Regions from separate parts of the Streptomyces sp. NPDC058231 genome, predicted to be linked through region 1. Evidence: riboswitches for the same ligand, from Rfam matches in the RefSeq annotation. Region 1 holds a riboswitch; the other holds the start of a gene.

Evidence for each region. A riboswitch is a leader RNA that binds a small molecule or an ion and turns the genes downstream of it on or off. The one in region 1 is predicted to bind thiamine pyrophosphate.
Region 2: it holds a riboswitch for thiamine pyrophosphate, as region 1 does, so the genes downstream of both, thiC (phosphomethylpyrimidine synthase ThiC) here and ACFVXE_RS20360 (purine-cytosine permease family protein) in region 1, are expected to answer to the same signal.

The regions. Positions count from the first base shown of each region.
Region 1 is NZ_JBHVWN010000029.1:30,448-35,862, reverse strand. Features, by position in the region: gene thiD (bifunctional hydroxymethylpyrimidine kinase/phosphomethylpyrimidine kinase) at 1-200, opposite strand, end outside; gene thiE (thiamine phosphate synthase) at 197-874, opposite strand; gene thiM (hydroxyethylthiazole kinase) at 871-1,680, opposite strand; gene ACFVXE_RS20360 (purine-cytosine permease family protein) at 1,757-3,163, opposite strand; TPP riboswitch at 3,155-3,248, opposite strand; gene ACFVXE_RS20355 (crotonase/enoyl-CoA hydratase family protein) at 3,475-4,257, shown strand; gene ACFVXE_RS20350 (class I SAM-dependent methyltransferase) at 4,396-5,136, shown strand; gene ACFVXE_RS20345 (FadR/GntR family transcriptional regulator) at 5,371-5,415, shown strand, end outside.
Region 2 is NZ_JBHVWN010000005.1:187,109-192,523, forward strand. Features, by position in the region: gene ACFVXE_RS05750 (hypothetical protein) at 1-667, shown strand, start outside; gene ACFVXE_RS05755 (hypothetical protein) at 771-1,172, shown strand; gene thiC (phosphomethylpyrimidine synthase ThiC) at 1,396-3,186, opposite strand; TPP riboswitch at 3,179-3,312, opposite strand; gene ACFVXE_RS05765 (YibE/F family protein) at 3,385-4,725, shown strand; gene ACFVXE_RS05770 (SsgA family sporulation/cell division regulator) at 4,806-5,243, opposite strand; gene ACFVXE_RS05775 (helix-turn-helix domain-containing protein) at 5,345-5,415, opposite strand, start outside.

The DNA of each region.
Region 1 (5,415 bases):
CTGCGGTACTGCGCACGGACCGCCTCCACGGGGAGCTCCCACGCACCCTGCACGCCCAGGGAGTTCTGCGCCGTGACAGCTGTGAGCACGCTCATGCCGTGGGCGCCGAGCGCCAGCATCGTCTTCAGGTCGGCCTGGATCCCGGCTCCTCCGCCGGAGTCGGATCCGGCGATCGTCAGCACGCGGGGCGGTGCGGTCATGCGGAGTTCTCCTCTTGGGTACGGGTCCAGGCCAGAGCGTACGCACGGGCCGCCGCGCGGGGATCCTCGGCGGCGCAGATACCGGAGACGACGGCGGCCCCCACCGCTCCGGCCTCCCGCAGGTGTGGCAGGTCGTCCGGGGTGATGCCGCCGATGGCCACGGCGGGCAGGCCACCGAGCCGGGCGAGGCGGGCGAAGCCTGCCCGGCCGAGTGCGGCCGGGGCGTCCGCCTTGGTCCGGGTCGCGTGCAGCGCCCCGATGCCCACGTGGTGGATGCCTGCCGGATCCTCGGCGGCGGCGCGCAGTTCGGCGGGCGTGGCCGCGCTCAGGCCCAGAACCGCGTGCTCCCCGATCAGTTCGCGTACGGCGGCGGGTGGCAGATCCGACTGGCCGACGTGAACCCCCGTCACACGTGCGCCGGCGGCACGGGCCGCCAGGAACACGTCCACCCGGTCGTTGACGATCAGCGCCACTCGTTCGGGGAGTACGGCGGCCACCTCAAGCACCGTGCGCAGGAACTCCCCGCCGTCGGCGTGCTTCTCCCGGATCTGCACGGCGGTGACGCCTCCGGCCACTGCCAGGGCGACGGTTCCGGCCACGCTCCGGCCGTGGGCGGCGCACTGGGCCGTGTCCGTGACCAGGTAGACCGACAGATCGACCGGTGCCGCGGTCATGCGAGAGCCATCCGTCCGGCGAGATCCGTCCCTCCCAGTGCGGCGAGTGCGTCCAGGAACGCGACGGCGAAGCTGCCGGGGCCGGACGCCTCCTTCGCGGCCTGCTCGGCGGCCACCGTGTACGCGGCCACGGCGGCCACCGTCGTGGCGAACCGGTCCTCGTCGACCGCTGCGAACGCCGCCATCACCGCCCCCAGTGCGCAGCCGCCTCCCGTCACCCGCGTCAACAGGGCATGCCCGTTGGCGATCCTGGCGGACCGCTCCCCGTCGGTGACGACGTCCACCGGGCCGGAGACGGCGACGACACAGCCGGTCCTGCCGGCCAGCTCGCGCGCCGATTCCTCGGCGGCCGCGACGTCGTCGGATGAGTCCACGCCACGGCCGCCGCCGCCCGCGCCCGCGAGCGCGATGATCTCGGACGCGTTCCCCCGGATCACCGCCGGTCGCAGGCCCAGGAGTTCCCGTGCCAGCGCGGTACGGACCGGAAGCGCGCCCACCGCCACCGGGTCGAGGACCCACGGCGTACCGGCCGAGGCCGCTGCCCGCGCGGCCTCGGTCATGGCGGAGCGCTGCTCGGCGTGCGGGGTGCCGAGGTTGACCAGGACACCGGAGGCGATCCGGGCGAACGGACCGGCCTCGTCCGGGATGTCGACCATGGCCGGTGAGGCGCCCAGCGCGAGCAGGACATTGGCGGTGAACCCCGTGACCACCGAGTTGGTCAGGCACTGGACCAACGGGGCGTCCGCCCGCACGCGGGCGAGAGCCTGCGGGACGAAGGCGGCGAGATCGGCGGATGTCGAGGGCATGGGATGTCGCTCCGTGGGGAGGGGGTGTCGTTCCGGTGGCGGGGACGCCGGGGTCCTCCGCCGGTTGCGAGCCGGATCAGGGCTGTGGGCGGCGGCGCAGCCGCAGCGGCGCGTAGACGGCGAGCGCCACGAGGAATGCCACGTAGTAGGAGAGGTCGGCGCCGTGCAGGGCGGACGCCACCGGACCCACGTACAGGCTGGTGTCCATGAACGGTACGGCCGCGGCGAAGGCGATGACGAATGCCGGCAGCGCGATCCATCCGGACTGGGGACGGCCGGTTTCGGCCGCGAGGTCGATCGCGGCGCCGCCCCGCGCCCGGGACCGGGCGAGCCAGTCGACGATGACGATCGCCACGAACCCGGGAATCCAGTAGCCGACGAAGAGCAGCACGTTCTGGAAGCGGGCCGTGGTGTCCGCGGCATGCATCCACAGCACCAGCGGGAAGCCGAGTGCCGCGGCGAGCGCGGCGGCCACGGGCCGCGGAATGCGCACCCCGACGGTCTGCAGGGCCAGGGACCCGCTGTAGTCGTTCATGGCGTTGCTGCAGAGGGCCGCCAGTGCCACGGCGAGCAGCCCGAACGCGCTGAGCACACCGCCGCCCAGCAGCTTGTCCACACCCGCGGCGGTCTGGTCGGTGAGCACGGAAGCGCCCAGCAGCCCGAGCGCCTGGACGGCCACGAACGACATCACCAGGCCGAGCATCGTGTACCAGAACATGCGGGGGCGCGAGGTGGTGCGCGGCAGGTAGCGGCTGAAGTCGCTGGCGTATGGGGCCCAGGACAGGGTCAGACTCAGCGCGATGGTGCTGGTGAGGACGGAAGCGCCGGCCTGATCGGCACCGTGCGCGGTACCCGCGCCGACCGGGTGGACCCCGTCGAGCAGCCGCCACGCGATCAGCGCGAACGCTGCGGCGAGCACAAAGGTCATCACGATCTGGAGCCGGTGGATGGCTTCGTAGCCCAGCACACCGAGGGCGCCCTGGGCCAGCATCATGACCAGGACGCCGAGCCAGAACGGCCAGCCGCACAGCCGCGCGAGCGCGTCCCCGCCGAACAGTCCGATCAGCGCGTCCCAGGCGACCGAGGAAAGCCACTGCAGGATGCCGGGTACGGTCACGGCGCGGCCGAACGCGAGGCGCGCCAGCGGCAGCTGCCCGGCGCCGGTCCGGCTGCCCCAGGTGCCCAGATAGGCCGTGGGCACCGCACCGATCACGGTGCCCAGCACGACGGCGGCGAGCGCCGTGGCGAAGTCCAGGCCGAGCGCGATGCCGACGGTGCCGGTGAACACGCCCGTCATCGTCAGATTGGGGGCGAACCATACGGTGAACAGGCGCCCGGGACCGCCGTAACGGTTGCTCTCGGGGACCGGTTCGATGCCGTGCGTCTCGACGCTCAGGTCGCCGGGGGCCGCCGGCATCCTGCCGTCGAAGACGGTCTGCCCGGTGTCGGTGGGCAGACCGCCGGAAACATGCGTCACAGGCATGAAAGACATCCCTCCGCCAGTACGAACTGGTTCAGGTTCGACGGGTGTGATCTCAGCCCTCGGCGGGGCACCCCGTGTCCGGTAGTACGGACAGACTAACCCGATCCTTTTCGACGCCGGTACGGAAGAGTGTGCGGCGACGGCTCGACGTGCCGTCCATGGTGCGGACGCACCGTGTGCCTCCGCCCGGGCATCCCGCCCGGTTGGCGGGAAGGCGGCCACGACCGCGCACTCCGTCGGTACCATCCGGTACTCCGGTCGTCGGAATCCTCCGCCGGGCGGCCCTGCGAGACCGCTTTACGGGAGAACCGGTGACCGAGCAAGCTCCGGCGGTGCGGATCGAGAGGGACGGCCCCGTCTTCACGGTGGTCCTCAGCCGCCCCGAGGTCCGCAACGCAGTCGACGGACCGACCGCGGCCCAACTGGCCGACGCCTTCCGCCGGTTCGATGCCGATCCGGAGGCATCCGTCGCCGTTCTCTGGGGCGAGGGCGGCACATTCTGCGCCGGGGCCGATCTCAAGGGCATCGGTACGGAGCGCGGCAACAAGGTCCTCGCCGACGGGGACGGGCCGATGGGGCCCACCCGGATGCGGCTGAGCAAACCCGTCATCGCCGCGGTCTCCGGACACGCGGTGGCCGGCGGCCTGGAACTCGCCGTCTGGTGCGATCTGCGGGTCGTGGAGGAGGACGCGGTCTTCGGGGTCTTCTGCCGCCGCTGGGGTGTTCCGCTGGTGGACGGAGGAACGGTGCGTCTGCCGCGGCTGATCGGTGAGAGCCGCGCCATGGACATGATTCTCACCGGCCGTCCGGTCGCGGCCGCCGAGGCGTACGACATCGGGCTCGCCAACCGGCTGGTGCCGTCCGGAGAAGCCCGCCGGGCGGCGGAACGGCTCGCCGCGGAGATCGCCGCGTTCCCGCAGCTCTGCCTGCGCCACGACCGGCTCTCCGTGCGTGAACAGCACGGTCTGAGCGAACCGGATGCCCTGGCCGCCGAGTACCGGCACGGCCTGGTCCCGCTCACCGCCGGGGAGACCCAGGCGGGTGCCGACCGGTTCGGCGGCGGTGCGGGCCGCCACGGGACCTTCGCCGACTGAACCGGCCGGATGCCGGAACGTGTCCCACGAGAGCTTTGGTCTAGATAATTCGAAGAGCGGCTCGTTAGCATCCGGGGCCGGGACCGGACGACGGCTCGCCGTTGTCCGGCGCATCGACAGCCGTGAGGCAGGGGCGACATGACGGGGACCGCCGAGGGTCGTGCCTTCGCCGAGGAGTACCGCGAGGCGCGCGAGATTCCTCGCGCCGGTCTCGCGGACTGGCGCGACGCCATCGCCTCCGCGGTGGACCTGGCCCCCGGACGTACGGTCCTGGACGTCGGAGCCGGCACCGGGGCGTTCGCCTCCGCGTTCAGCGACTGGTTCGGTGTCCGCGTGCTGGCCGTCGAGCCGTCGGACGCCATGCGCGCCCTGATCCCCGACACCCCGGACATCGAGGTCCTCCCCGGACGTGCCGAGGCGCTGCCCGTGCCGGACGGCTGCGCGGACGCGGCCTGGCTCGGATCGGTCATCCACCATGTCTCCGATCCGGCCACCGCCGCACGCGAGTTGCGCAGGGCGCTGAAGCCGGGCGCCCCGGTTCTGATCCGTAATTCGTTCCCCGGTCGCTGCGAGCGCGACCTGCGTGTGCGGTTCTTCCCCGAGACCGCCCGGATCGTCGACACGTATCCGACCGTCGAGCAGATCCGCACCGCGTTCGCCGCAGCCGGATTCCCGTACGTGGCGCTGCGCTCAGTACCGCAGCAGAGCGCCGCGAACCTGGCACAGTTCGCCGACCGGATCCGCCGGGACTCGGACGCCAAACTGCGCGGCATCACCGACGACGAGTTCCGGCGCGGCATGGCACGGCTGCGCGAGGCGGTGGCGGAGGATCCGGACCAGCCCGCGACCAGTTGGATGGACCTGCTCGTCCTCGCCTGACCGGCGCGGGCCCGGTGTGCGCCGGCGCGCCGCCCCGCTCCGTCGAGGGCGTGGTTCCCGCAGCGGACGCAGTGGGCTCAGGTGCGGGCGCGGCCAGTTTCCGGTGTGATCAGGGGCCGCTGGGAGCCCTCTCTCGTCTTTGGTCCGACCACATGCCTTGTGTGACATAGTTGAACAATCGGACGCCAGGGATGACCTTCGTCGGAAGGTTCCGGACGAGGCAGGTGGTGACGGATGCCCGTCGAGTGGCAACCCGTACGGCAGTCCCGTACGCACGAG
Region 2 (5,415 bases), on a different contig from region 1:
AACCGCCCTGATCACCGCGGCGTCCGCGACCGAGTACGAGCACTACGTGAAGGCCCGGGCCGAGCTCCGCGGACCTGCCGCCGACTCAGCCCAGGGCTCGGGTCTGGGGTCCGACGCGGACGATCCGGACCGGCCGGGCGCCGGGATAGGGGCAGTCGTCACCGTCCTGGCACCGATGCTCGCCGGCACCGCCGCACTGATCTTCCTGCTCGTCGGCTACATCCTGAAGATACTCAGCCCACCCCCCTCGTTCGCCGACACCATGGTCACCGCCGGCTGGTTCTTCGCCGCGGTGACGGCCGCCGCGATACTGGCCGCCGCCGTCGGACTGCTCATCACCGCGGTGCGCAACGGATCGACCTCACTGCCCGCCGAGGACATCGAGGACGAACTGCCTGAGGAGGTGGCGCGTGCCAGGGAGGCCTGGCGTCATGCGCTGCTGGAGCGCGGCATACTGCCGTTCCTGCGGGACGCGCTCGCCGATCCCACGGCCGGTGCCGCGTCGCGTACGCCTCACCCCTCGGCCAACCGCATCCCGAAGATCGGATACAGCAGCCCGGACTTCTCGGGCCCGGACGAAGGTCCGGCCGCAGGCCCCCGGCCGTCGTTCACGAGCCCGGACTTCACCAGCCCGGACTTCGGCGGCCCGGAACACACCCCGGAATGACCGGCCGCTCCGCCCGGCGGAACCCTGCCGTGAACGGCGATGTCCGGCAGCTGCATGATGACCGTGCCGGCCGTCGGTGGCCAGGCCCGGAGCGGGGGTGCGCATGGCTGAGACCGAGGAATCCCGGAGACCGCCACAGCGGCTCTGGGCCCACGAGCCCTCGTGGCCGCCTCGCCCCGCCCCGCCGAAGCGGCGGCGGTCGAACCTCTTCCTCACCGTCGTCGGGCTGGCGATCGGAGCGGCAGTCGTCGTCATCGTGCCCGCGGTACTCCTCGCCCTACTGATTCTCGGCCGCTGGTTGACCGCACCGCCGGTGCCCGACGGCGAGCCCCTGCGGCTGGCGAAGACCGAACTGGTGGGAACGTGGCAGGACGAAGACGGCGGACGTCTGGTGGTGGCCGGGGACGCCACGTTCAGCGCCGTGGACGTCTGCGGCGACTATTCGGACGGCGCCACCGGCGCCCAATCCGGCTTCGATCTCGCTTCCACCATGAGCGGTCAGTAGCAGTCGCACCGGTACGCGCCCGGCGGTGGCGGGGCCCGGTACGCGCCCGCCACCGCTCACCTTGCGGCCGGCGCTGACCGCGCGCAATCCGCCGAGATGTAGTCGAGATACCGCATCCATCGGTCGGCCGGGCGGAGCCTCGTACCGGGTACGAGCCGTCCGGTCGGAGCGAAGGGCCCGCGACTCCCCCATGAGGTCGCGGGCCCTCCTGTGGGGTGCCGAATCAGTCCGCCAGCGGCAGGTAGACCCGGTTCCCGGCGGCCGCGAACTCCTTGGACTTCTGGAGCATGCCCTCGGCGATCTCCTCGCCCGACGCGGTCGGCTCGTCACCGCCGAACTGCTCCGTGATGCTTCTGCTGATCTTCATCGAGCAGAACTTCGGGCCGCACATGGAGCAGAAGTGCGCCGTCTTCGCGGGCTCGGCGGGCAGCGTCTCGTCGTGGAACTCCCGTGCCGTGTCCGGGTCGAGCGCCAGGTTGAACTGGTCCTCCCAGCGGAACTCGAACCGCGCGTCCGACAGCGCGTCGTCCCAGTCCTGCGCCCCCGGATGCCCCTTGGCGAGGTCCGCCGCGTGGGCGGCGATCTTGTACGTGATGACGCCCGTCTTCACGTCGTCCCGGTCGGGCAGGCCCAGGTGCTCCTTGGGCGTGACGTAACAGAGCATCGCCGTACCCCACCAGGCGATCATCGCGGCGCCGATGCCCGAGGTGATGTGGTCGTACGCCGGGGCGACATCGGTGGTCAGCGGGCCGAGCGTGTAGAAGGGCGCCTCCTCGCAGATCTCCTGCTGGAGGTCGATGTTCTCCTTGATCTTGTGCATCGGGACATGGCCCGGGCCCTCGATCATCGTCTGGACGCCGAACCGCTTGGCCACCGAGTTGAGTTCGCCGAGCGTACGCAGTTCTGCGAACTGTGCCTCGTCGTTGGCGTCGGCGATGGAGCCGGGACGCAGCCCGTCGCCCAGCGAGTACGTCACGTCGTACGCCGCGAGGATCTCGCAGAGCTCCTCGAAGTTCTCGTACAGGAACGACTCCTTGTGGTGCGCGAGACACCAGGCCGCCATGATCGATCCGCCGCGGGAGACGATGCCGGTCTTGCGGCGGGCGGTCAGCGGGACATACGGCAGCCGTACGCCGGCGTGCACCGTCATGTAGTCGACGCCCTGCTCGGCCTGTTCGATGACGGTGTCCTTGTAGATCTCCCAGGTCAGCTCCTCCGCCCTGCCGTCGACCTTTTCGAGGGCCTGGTAGAGCGGCACGGTCCCGATCGGGACCGGGGAGTTGCGCAGCACCCACTCACGGGTGGTGTGGATGTTGCGGCCGGTGGAGAGATCCATGACCGTGTCGGCACCCCAGCGGGTCGCCCAGGTCATTTTCTCGACCTCCTCCTCGATGGAGGAGGTGACTGCCGAGTTCCCGATGTTGGCGTTGACCTTGACCAGGAATCGCTTGCCGATGATCATCGGCTCGATCTCCGGGTGGTTGACGTTGGCCGGCAGGACCGCCCGGCCGGCGGCGATCTCGTCGCGCACGATTTCGGGTCCGACGTTCTCCCGGATCGCCACGTACTCCATCTCCGGAGTGATCTCGCCCCGGCGGGCGTACGCGAGCTGGGTGACCGGCCGGCCGTCGCGGCTGCGGCGCGGCTGGCGCGGGCACCCGGGGAAGACCGCGTCGAGGTTGCGCAGTCCGCCACGGGGCGAGGTGTGCTTGAGCCCGTCGTCCTCGGGGCGGACCGGGCGGCCCGCGTACTCCTCGGTGTCACCGCGGGCGGTGATCCAGTTCTCCCGCAACGGCGCGAGGCCGCGGCGCACGTCGGTATCGGTGGTGGGATCGGTGTACGGACCCGACGTGTCGTACAGCGTCACGTCCTTGCCGTTGGTGAGGTGCACCTGCCGGACCGGCACCCGGAGGTCCGGGCGCGAGCCCTGGACGTATCCCTTGTGCCAGCCGATGGACTTCCCGGCCTCGTCGCCCCGGTTCGAGGCAGGCGTGCGTGCATCCGATGTGGTCATGAGACCTACTCCCTACGCCGGCATTACCCGGTAACAGGTTCAGCGGTCGGCGCAGCCTTCCCCGTACGGATGTACGGATGTCAGCGCCCTCTCAGCCCGGTGCTCCGAGCTCCCGCGTGTGCAAAGGTGCGACCACGCTAACGCCCGGAGCGGCGTACTGAACAGAGGGCCTCTTCCCTTCTTGCGATGATCCCCCCTGTGACGTCCCTCCAGAGTGACCCCGGAACGCAGGAACACCAGCACCACAGCCACTCGCACGGCCACGGTCCTGCAGCGCCGGTCTCCCAGCATTTGCGCAAGGTCATCGCGGCCGTACTGATCCCGTTCGCCGCCGCGGTCGTTGTCGGTCTGGTGGTGCTCTGGCCGGGCGGTGCGCCCGCGCACGAGCGCACCGGTGTCGGCTTCGACCGGCAGACCCAGCAGGGCAAGGTGGTGAGTGTCGAGACGGTCGGATGCGAGGACGTGAACGCCTCGCAGGCACCCGTGACCGGTGACACCGCGGCGTCCTCGGGGGGATCGGCCACCGGCCGGGAACCGGGGCTGTGCAAGAAGGCCTCGGTCCGTGTGACGACCGGACCCGACGAGGGACGGAAGTTCGTCGAGATCGTCCAGCCCGGCGCCCCGCGTCAGTTGCGTGAGGGGCAGGGCGTGGTCGTGGCGTACGCCCCCGACGCACCGCACGACCTGCAGTACTCCGTGACGGATGTGGACCGCAAGTTCCCGATGGTGCTGCTGGCCGGTATCTTCGCGCTCGCGGTGGTCGTGGTCGGCAGGCTGCGCGGGGTGATGGCGCTGGTCGCCCTCGCCGTCTCCTTCGCCGTACTGACCCTGTTCATCCTCCCGGCCGTGCTCCAGGGGTCGAATCCGCTGCTGGTGGCGGTCGTCGGGGCCGGCGCGATCATGCTCATCGCGCTCTACATGTGCCACGGAGTGACCGCCCGCACCTCGGTCGCGGTCATCGGCACGCTGATCTCACTGCTGCTGATCGGACTGCTCGGTTCGCTCTTCATCGGCTGGGCGAGCCTGTCCGGGAACACCGATGACAGCACCGGTCTGATCCACGGGCTGTACCCGCACATCGACATGAGCGGTCTGCTGCTGGCCGGCGTCATCATCGGTTCGCTGGGTGTGCTCGACGATGTGACGGTCACCCAGACGTCGGCGGTCTGGGAGCTGCACCAGGCGGATCCGTCGATGGGTGTGCGGAAGCTGTACCGCGCGGGGATCAGGATCGGCCGCGACCACATCGCCTCCGTGGTCAATACGCTGGTGCTCGCCTATGCCGGTGCCGCGCTTCCCCTGTTGCTGCTGTTCTCGATCGCGCAGAGCAGCGTGGGGGCGGTGGCCAACAGCGAGCTGGTGGCGGAGGAGATCGTCCGGACGCTGATCGGCTCGATCGGCCTGGTCGCCTCGGTGCCGGTGACGACGGTGCTCGCGGCGCTGGTGGTCTCCGCGGACCGCACAGATCCCGGCGCGGAAGCCGTGGCTTCAGGACCTGTACGGGGCGGAAGGGGCCGGCGTCGCAGGGCGAGGCGTTGAGCGTCTCGACGTGGAGCACATATCACCCGTTCGGCAGAGGCTGCGTTCGACCGGCCGGCGGGGCGTCGGCGCGGTCTCCTTCAACCGGCGTTCTGTTCCTTGGCCAGAATGCGGCCCAGAGCGTCTTCCAGACTGCCCTCGAAGTCACTCAGCGTGCACTCCTGTCCGAGCGGTACGAGCTTGTCCGTCCGGTCGAGGAACGCCACGAGCGGCGCGGTGCCGGCCCTGAAGAGCGCGCGGTCCGGGCCGACCTGAAGGCGGATGTGTACGTCGGAGAGCCCCTCGGGCTCGGTGGGGCTGATGTGCACATCGCCGTCGCCACTGGGGCTGTTGAGCCCGTCCAGCAGCAGCTCACGGCCGAAAGCCCAGGTGACGGGGGCGTCGCCGGGCAGGTGGAAGGTCATCCGGATCGCGTACGGATCGCACACCTCGTACCGGAGCTCCACCGGGATACGGAATGAGAGTTCCTCGGAGACGAGGAAGCTCATCATGACCTCAGCTTGAACCGACTCGCGCATCGTTCAACCCCGCAGTAGATGAATCTGGCCAGGAATGATCCCCCATGGCCCTATTGACGCCATCGTGGTGCACGCGATAGCAGATCACAAGGAGTGATTTTTCAGATACTGATAGAGAACACGAACGAACGCAAGAGGCTCGACACTTCGATGCGTAGTCGTTCGATTGCGG